Regions from separate parts of the Labrys sp. Lb11 genome, predicted to be linked through region 1. Evidence: riboswitches for the same ligand, from Rfam matches in the RefSeq annotation. Region 1 holds a riboswitch; the other holds the start of a gene.
The links. Region 1 has a riboswitch for cobalamin ahead of metE (5-methyltetrahydropteroyltriglutamate--homocysteine S-methyltransferase). Riboswitches for the same ligand answer to the same signal wherever they lie in the genome.
Positions count from the first base shown of each region.

Region 2: another riboswitch for cobalamin. It lies ahead of AC27L4_RS25895 (aromatic ring-hydroxylating oxygenase subunit alpha); the one in region 1 lies ahead of metE (5-methyltetrahydropteroyltriglutamate--homocysteine S-methyltransferase).

Region 1 is NZ_BAAJOT010000006.1:207,826-212,032, forward strand. It holds gene metE (5-methyltetrahydropteroyltriglutamate--homocysteine S-methyltransferase) at 1-2,235, opposite strand, end outside; cobalamin riboswitch at 2,537-2,752, opposite strand; gene AC27L4_RS22940 (ABC transporter substrate-binding protein) at 2,893-4,207, opposite strand, start outside.
Region 2 is NZ_BAAJOT010000007.1:179,471-183,677, reverse strand. It holds gene AC27L4_RS25910 (hypothetical protein) at 1-522, shown strand, start outside; gene AC27L4_RS25905 (hypothetical protein) at 522-923, shown strand; gene tolB (Tol-Pal system beta propeller repeat protein TolB) at 969-2,297, shown strand; cobalamin riboswitch at 2,409-2,612, shown strand; gene AC27L4_RS25895 (aromatic ring-hydroxylating oxygenase subunit alpha) at 2,724-3,971, shown strand; gene AC27L4_RS25890 (FAD-binding oxidoreductase) at 3,994-4,207, shown strand, end outside.

The DNA.
Region 1 (4,207 bases):
GCAATCGGGGTTCACCCAGATCTGGCCCTCGGACAGGCGCTCGGCCGCCTTGCGGAGCAGCGCCGTCATCTCCTCCACGCTCGGGCAGCGCGGCGAGTGGATGTCATAGACGCCGGGGCCGATCTCGTTGGGGTAGCGATAGGCGGCGAAGGCGTCGAGCAGCTCCATGTTGGAGCGGGCGGTCTCGATCGAGATCACGTCCGCATCCATGGCTCCGACGGCGTCGATGATGTCGTTGAACTCCGAGTAGCACATGTGGGTGTGGATCTGCGTCGCATCGTCCACGCCCGAGGAGGCGAGCCGGAAGCATTCCACCGCCCAGTCCAGATAGGCCTTGCGGTCGCGGCGGCGCAGCGGCAGCCCCTCGCGGATCGCCGGCTCGTCGATCTGGATGATGCGGATGCCCGCCTGCTCCAGGTCGTGGACCTCGTCGCGCAGCGCCAGGGCGATCTGCCGGCAGACCTCGTCGCGCCGCAGGTCGTCGCGCACGAAGGACCATTGCAGCACGGTGACCGGGCCGGTGAGCATGCCCTTCATCGGCCGCGGCGTCAGCGACTGGGCATAGGCCGACCATTCCACCGTCATCGGCTGCGGCCGCGACACGTCGCCGTAGATGATCGGCGGGCGCACGCAGCGCGATCCGTAGCTCTGCACCCAGCCGTGCCGGGTGAAGGCGAAGCCGACGAGCTGCTCGCCGAAGTACTGGACCATGTCGTTGCGCTCGAACTCGCCGTGCACGAGGACGTCAAGGCCAATCTCCTCCTGCCAGCGTACCGCCCGCGCGGTTTCCTCGCGCAGGAAGGCGCGGTAGCCGGCATCGTCCATCACTCCCTTGGCGTGGGCGGCGCGCGCCTTGCGGACGTCTCCGGTCTGCGGGAAGGAGCCGATGGTGGTGGTCGGGAAGGCCGGCAGGCCGAGCCATTCCTGGGTCCGGCGCCGCAGGGCGTAGGGGTGCTGGCGCCGCGCCATGGCGGGCTTGACGGCGGCGATCCGCCCGGCGACCGCCGGGTCGTGGATGCGCGGCGACGAGGATCGGGACGCCCGGGCCGCGTCGGAGAGGGCGAGCTCGCCGGCGGCGGCGCCGCGGCCGTCGACCAACGCCCGCGACAGCACCGCGAGCTCGCCGATCTTCTGGACGGCGAAGGCGAGCCAGCTCGCCAGCTCCGGATCGAGGTCGGTTTCGAGGGCGAGGTCGAGCGGCACGTGCAGCAGCGAGCAGGAGGGCGCCAGCACGACGCGATGGGCGCCGAGCTGCTGCACCGCCGGCTCCAGGCGGTCGAGCAGGCCGTTGAGATCGGAGCGCCAGACATTGCGCCCGTCGATTGCCCCCAGCGACAGCACCAGGCCTTCGGGCGCCTTGCGGATGGCGGCGTCGAGCTGCTCCGGCGCCCGCACGAGGTCGAGATGCAAGCCGGCCACGGGGAGGCCGAGGGCAAGGTCGAGATTGTCGCCGAGGCCGCCGAAATAGGTGGTGAGCATGATCCTCAGCCGCGGCGCCGCCACGGCCAGGGCGTCATAGGCGATCCGCATCGCCGCCTGCACCGCCGGGCTGGAGTCGAGCACGAGGCAGGGCTCGTCGATCTGCACCCAGTCGGCGCCCGCGGCCGCGAGGCGCGACAGCACCTCGGCGTAGACGGGCAGCAGGCCCGGCAGCAGGGACAGCGGCGAGAGCGAGGCGTCCCGGCTCTTGCCGAGCAGGAGATAGGTCACCGGGCCGATCAGCACGGGTTGGGTCGGGATGCCGAGGCGCCTGGCTTCGAGGAACTCGTCCACCGGCTTCGTCGAGGCCAGCTCGAAGCTCTGTCCGCGGCGGAACTCCGGCACCATGTAGTGGTAGTTGGTGTCGAACCACTTCGTCATCTCCAGGGCGGGCTGGCCGGCTCCGGGGTGGTGATGGCCGCAGTCCGCCGCATGCGCCTCGGCGTGGCTGCCGCGGGCCATGGCGAAATAGGTCTCCAGCGGCACCGGGCCGCCCCGCCAGCCATAGGGCTCGGGCACGGCGCCGACCATGGCGGTGGTGTCGAGGACCTGATCGTAGAGCGAGAAGTCGTTGGAGGGGATATGGGTGACGCCGAGGGCGCTCTGGCGGCCCCAGTTGGCGGCGCGCAGCCGCGCCGCCGTTTCCCGCAGGGCGGCGGCGTCGGTGGCGCCGGCCCAGTGGGATTCCAGGGCGGTCTTGAGTTCGCGGCGGGGGCCGATGCGCGGGGCGCCCAGGGTGCTGACGGGAATGGACATGCGTGATCCTTCGGCCGGCCGCCGCAGGACGGCGCCGGCTCGCTGATGGACTGGGAAGGGGAGGCGGCGTGGCCGGCTATGGCCGGCCTGGGCGCCGGCATCGTCGGCCGGACGCGGAGCAGCGGCGCGGAGGATCGAGCGTGGATTTCAGCAGATGGGAGTTGGACATCGGCAGACCCCAAATTCTTGGGGGCAAAGGCCGAGCGGATGCGCGCAGGCAGTCACGGGTGCCGGCGGGTTCGGGAGAGCCTGCCGATCGGACGCAGCCATGCCACGCGACCACCGGGGCACCCCGCCCGAGGACGTCAGGACCGTCGAGGCAGGTCTCCTGGCTCGCGGGTCGTCGCCCCTGTCCCGCCTTCCCACCCTCCGATCCCGGACGGCAGTGGCCTGTTCGGACAGCGGCTCTCCGCTCACAGTTGCGGGGGCAGCCCCGGCCTTGCCTCGCGGCTCACCGGATTCCCTCTTGGCTCCATGCGGACGGCCCGCATGGAGAACCTCGACGGCGGCAATGGAGCACGGGGACGGCAAAGCGTCAAGTATGATATAAACGCATCTTTATATTGACATATGAAATTTGGGAGGGATCGCAAGCAAGACGGCCCGCCGGAGGGGCTCTCCGGCGGGCCGTGGCGGTCGGTCTTGTCCGTGCTCCGGTCAATCCTTGACCGTATCCTCCAGGAAGAAGCGGCCGAGCGGGTTCTGGTCGAAGCCCTGGATGGTCTTGCGCGAGACGTTGCGATAGGGGCTGTAATAGAGGTCGATCCAGTTGACGTCCTCCTTGGCGGTCTCCTGGATCTGCTTGTACATGGCCGCGCGCTTGGCCGCGTCCGGCTCGCTGCGCGCCTCTTCGACCAACGCCTTCACCGTCGGATTGTTGTAGTGGGTCATGTAGTTGTTGTTGCTGTCATGGCCCAGCACGAAGGTGGTCTTCTGGTCGGGATCGAGGATGTCGTTGGTCCAGTAGTTGACCGAGATGTCGTAGGCGCCGTCCACCAGCATGTTCCAGCTCTGGCCCGGGTCGACCTTCTGGATGTTGACGGTGACGCCGACCTTGGCGAGCTGCTGCTGCAGCAGCACCGAGATCTGCTCGTCGACCTCGTTGCCGGCATTGACCACATAGGTCAGCGTCAGGTCCTTGGCCCCGGCCTCGGCCAGCATCGCCTTGGCCTTCTCCGGGTCGTAGGGTCGGGCCGGATTGGCGGCGTTGTAGTAGAGGGCCCCCTTCGGGACGTAGGAGTTGGCGACCTCGCCGAGGCCGAAGATCACCGTGTCGATGATCGCCTGCTTGTCGACGGCGTAGTCCAGCGCCTGGCGCACCTCCTTCTTGGCCAGCAGGCCGTGCGAATGGTTGATCAGGAGATGGTCCTCGCGCGTCGAGGGATCGAGGTGGATGGTGAGGTTCGGATCCTTCTGCAGCTCGGCGACGCGCGAGAACGGCACGAAGATCGCGGCGTCGAGCTCGCCGGCCTGGACCTTGAGCATGCGGGTGTTGTCGTCGGAGACGATGATCCACTCCACGCCGTCGAGCTTGACGCGGTCGGCCTGCCAGAAGTTCGGGTTCTTCTCCAGCACCACCCGGTCGCCGCGGCTCCACTGCTTCAGCGTGAAGGCGCCGGAGGAGACCGGCTCCTCGGCATAGGCGTCGCCCTTGGCGGTCACGGCCTTCTCGGAAACGATCGAGACGCCCGGCATGGCCAGCGTCGACAGGAACGGCGCCGATCGCGTCTTCAGCGTCACCACCAGGGTGTGATCGTCCTTGGCCTCGGCCGAGGCGACGTTCTTGTAGGAATCGCTCCACAGCGAGCCCTTGTCGTCGCGGATGCGCAGGATCGTGAAGGCAGCGTCCCCGGCGGTGATCGGCGAACCGTCGGAGAACTTCGCCTCGCGCAGCTTGAAGGTGTAGGTGAGGCCGTCCGGCGAGACCGTCCAGCTCTCCGCCAGGCCCGGCTCCAGCTTGGTGCCGGAGCGG
Region 2 (4,207 bases), on a different contig from region 1:
AAGCCGGACGGTGCGTCGTCCAAGCAGCGGGAGTTCAACGCCGCCGACATCAGCAAGCTGCTGGCCGGCAAGCCCTCGTCCGCGCGGGCCGCCCTGAACAGCAAGGAAGCCCCGGCCCGGGCCGCCACTGCCGACGCGCGGACCTCGACCACCGCGGCCCTCGGCTCGCCGCGCGGCGCCGCGGTCAAGCTGTCGCTGTCGGAGCGCAACGCGCTGGTCGGCTCGATCAGGCAGCAGGTCGCGCCGTGCTGGAGCTCGCCGACCTTCGCCGCCGATCCGTCCAAGCTTTCCGTGCTGATCGAGGTCAATCTCAATCCGGACGGGACCCTGTCGGCCGCGCCGTCGGTCCTCAAATATCCGCAGGCTGGCGGCTCGGGCGCCGCGGTCGCCGGGGCGGCGATCCGCGCCATCCAGCGCTGCGTCACCGACTCCAAGCCGCTCAGGCTTCCGGCCAATCTCTACGAGGGCTGGAAGAACCTCGAGATCAACTTCAATCCGGCCGAGATGGAGGCGGGTGGCTGATGGCCGGAGTCGGAGGCAGTCCGGCAGGAGCGCATGACGCGCCGGCTTTCGTCGGCGCGGCGGCCGCCACATCGGCCTGCCGGACGGGCGAGGCCCCGAAGGTCGGGACGGCCGATCGCGCCAGCCCGGCCGCGGCGATCCGCCGGCATGTCGCGCCTTGCCGGACGCCCGAGGCACCGTCGGGGCGCAGCACCCGGCTTGCCGTCGTCGTCGGCGCGAGGCTGAACCGGGACCGCACGCCGGCGGAGAAGCCTCGAGCCCTCGAATATCCGGTCGGCGCCACGAGCGCCGCCGCGGCCCTGCGCGCCGTGCAGCGCTGCGTCACCCCCGAGCGCCCGCTCAAGCTTCCGCCCGATCTCTCCGAATCCCGGGAAGAGATCGAATTGGAATTCGCCACCTGATGAGCGGCTGATGGCAGCCCGCGACAGCCACCCGAGCCCGAGCCGATGACCACCTTGCTGATCCCCACCCGCCGCACCGTCCTCGCCGGCCTTGCCGCCACCGCCGCCCTCGGCCTCGGCCCACGCGCCCGGGCCCAGGAGAGCGGGCGCCTGCATGTCGACATCACCGGCGGCAGCGTCCAGCCGATCCCGATCGCGGTCACCGACTTCATCGCGGCCGACAAGTCGGGCACGGACATTTCCGGCGTGATCACCAACAATCTGCGGCGCTCCGGCCTGTTCCAGCCGGTGGACCGGAAGGCGTTCATCGAGCAGATCACCAATCCGGACTCGCCGCCGCGCTTCCAGGACTGGCGGGTGATCAATGCCCAGGCCCTGGTCGCCGGCCGGGTGTCGAAGGAGGGCGACGGCCGGCTCAGGGCGCAGTTCCGGCTGTGGGACATCGTCGCCGGCAAGCAGGTCGAGGGGCAGCAATATTTCGGCAATCCCGGCGACTGGCGGCGCATCGCCCACATCATCTCCGACGCCGTCTTCAAGGCGATGACCGGCGAGCAGGGCTGCTTCGACACGCGCATCGTCTATGTCGACGAGACCGGCTCCAAGGAGGCCCGGCGCAAGCGCCTCGCCATCATGGACCAGGACGGCGCCAATGTGCGCTACCTCACCCGCGGCGACGACCTGGTGCTGACGCCGCGCTTCTCGCCCACCAGCCAGGAAGTGACCTACATGTCCTTCGGGCAGGCCGACCCGCGCGTCTACCTGCTCAACCTGGAGACCGGCCAGCGCGAGATGGTCGGCAACTTCCCCGGCATGACCTTCTCGCCGCGCTTCTCGCCGGACGGCCGGCGGGTGATCATGAGCCTGGAGAACAACGGCACGGCCAATATCCAGGTGATGGACCTGCAGTCGCGCGCCGTGCAGCAGCTGACCAGCGATTCCTCCATCGACACCGCGCCGAGCTATTCGCCGGACGGCTCGCAGATCGTGTTCGAGTCCGACCGCGGCGGCAACCAGCAGATCTATGTGATGGGCGCCGACGGCTCGAATCCCCAGCGCATATCCTACGGCGCAGGGCGCTATTCCACCCCGGTGTGGTCGCCGCGCGGCGACCTGATCGCCTTCACCCGGCAGGCCGCCGGCAAGTTCGCCATCGGCGTGATGAAGCCGGACGGCCGCGGCGAGCGCGTCCTCACCGAGGGCTACCACAATGAGGGGCCGACCTGGGCCCCGAACGGCCTCTACCTCATGTTCTTCCGCGACCTCGGCCAGGGGCCGCAGCTATGGCAGGTCTCGATCATGGGCTTCCCCGAGCAGCGGGTGCCGACGCCGGGCTTCGGCTCCGACCCGGCCTGGTCGCCGCTGCTGACGCGGTAGGCGCGCGAGACGTCCCGGCGCCGCCGCGGCGGCGCGTCCGCGGCCCGCCGGAGGTCGCGTTTGCCACTGCAAAGCGTCGCTTTCGCATCGACGGGCGCAGGGCGTTCGTGGTTACATCGCCGCGTTCAAGGTGCCCGCCGGCAATGCGCCGGCGGGATAATTGGGAAGCCGGTGTGATGCCGGCGCTGCCCCCGCAACGGTAGCGAAGCGTTGCGTCCCGACGACGACCACTGGGCCATGGGCCCGGGAAGGTGTCGGGACAGTCCGTCAGGACCGCTTCGGAGCCCGGAAACCAGCCTTGAACCCGAGATACTCGACTGATCGCGGTGGGCGGTCAGGGGGCAAGCATGCGCCGGGCAGGCTCTGCGCCCGGCGGCATTTCGTGTCTCCGCCACCGCCGTGCTCGGTCCCTTGCGAGGACAGGACATGGATACGCGCCACGAGATGCTCAGGCTGATCCGCCAGCGGCGGGATGGGTTCAGCCTGGAGCAGCCTTTCTATATCGACCCCGAGTTCCACAAGCTCGACATGGAGCTGATCTGGTACCGCGACTGGCTGTTCGTCGGCCATGACTGCGAGGTCGCCCGCCCCGGCAGCTATTTCACCGTGCAGGTCGGCGACTATCCCGTCGTGGTGGTCCGCGACCGCGAGCGGCGGATCCGCGCCTTCCACAATTCCTGCCGCCACCGCGGCAGCCGCGTGTGCACCGGCACCCGCGGCACCTCGGCCCGGCTGGTCTGCCCCTATCACCAATGGACCTACGACCTCGACGGCAAGCTCCTGTTCGCCCGGCAGATGGCCGAGGGCTTCGACAAGGGCGAGTTCGGCCTCAAGCCCGTGGCCTGCGAGAATGTCGGCGGCTACATCTTCATCTGCCTCGCCCGCGAGCCGATGGACTTCGCGCCGTTCCGCACGCTGATGGAGCCCTATTTCGCGCCGCACGCCCTGGCCGATGCCAAGGTCGCGCATGAGAGCACGATCGTCGAGAAGGGCAACTGGAAGCTGGTCTGGGAGAACAACCGCGAGTGCTATCATTGCGCGGCCAATCATCCCGAGCTGTGCAAGACCTTCCCGGAGACACCGGCGGTGACCGGCGTCAGCGGCGCCGAGAGCGATCCGGAGATGCTGGAGCACTGGCGCCGGTGCGAGGAGGCCGGGCTGCCCTCGCGCTTCAGCATCGATCCGGCCGGCCAGTACCGCGCCACGCGGGCGCCGCTGCTGCGCGACGCGGTCAGCTACACCGCCACCGGCCGCCCGGCCGTGCGCCGCCGCCTCATCGACGGGGTGCGGGAGGACCGCATCGGCACGCTGATGCTCTATCACTACCCGACTACCTGGAACCATGTGCTGGGCGACCATGCCGTGACCTTCCGGGTGCTGCCGCTCAGCGCCACCGAGACGGCGGTCACCACCAAGTGGCTGGTGCACAAGGACGCGGTCGAGGGCGTCGACTACGATCTGCAGGAGCTGATCCACGTCTGGACCGAGACCAATGACGAGGATCGCCGGATCGTCGAGGAGAACGCGTTCGGCATCCGCTCGCCGGCCTACGAGCCCGGTCCCTATTCGGAGCTGCACGAGGGCGGCGTCATCCAGTTCGTCGACTGGTATGCGCGCTTCATGGAGCCGCGCCTCGCCGAGGGCGGCAAGCCCGCTCTGCGCAGCGTCGCGTGAGAAGGGGATGGCGGTGAACGCGATGACCGACATGCATCTCCTGCGCCCTCTCGACGAGATGGCGCCGTGGAACGACCGGCTGCAGGCGCTGGAGGTGATCGGTGTCGCCGACGAGGCGCCGGCGGTGAAGACCTTCACCTTCCGCTCGGATGCGCGAACCTGGTTCCGCTACAAGCCGGGGCAGTTCATCACGCTGGAACTGCCCACCGCCGAGGGGCCGCTGATGCGCACCTACA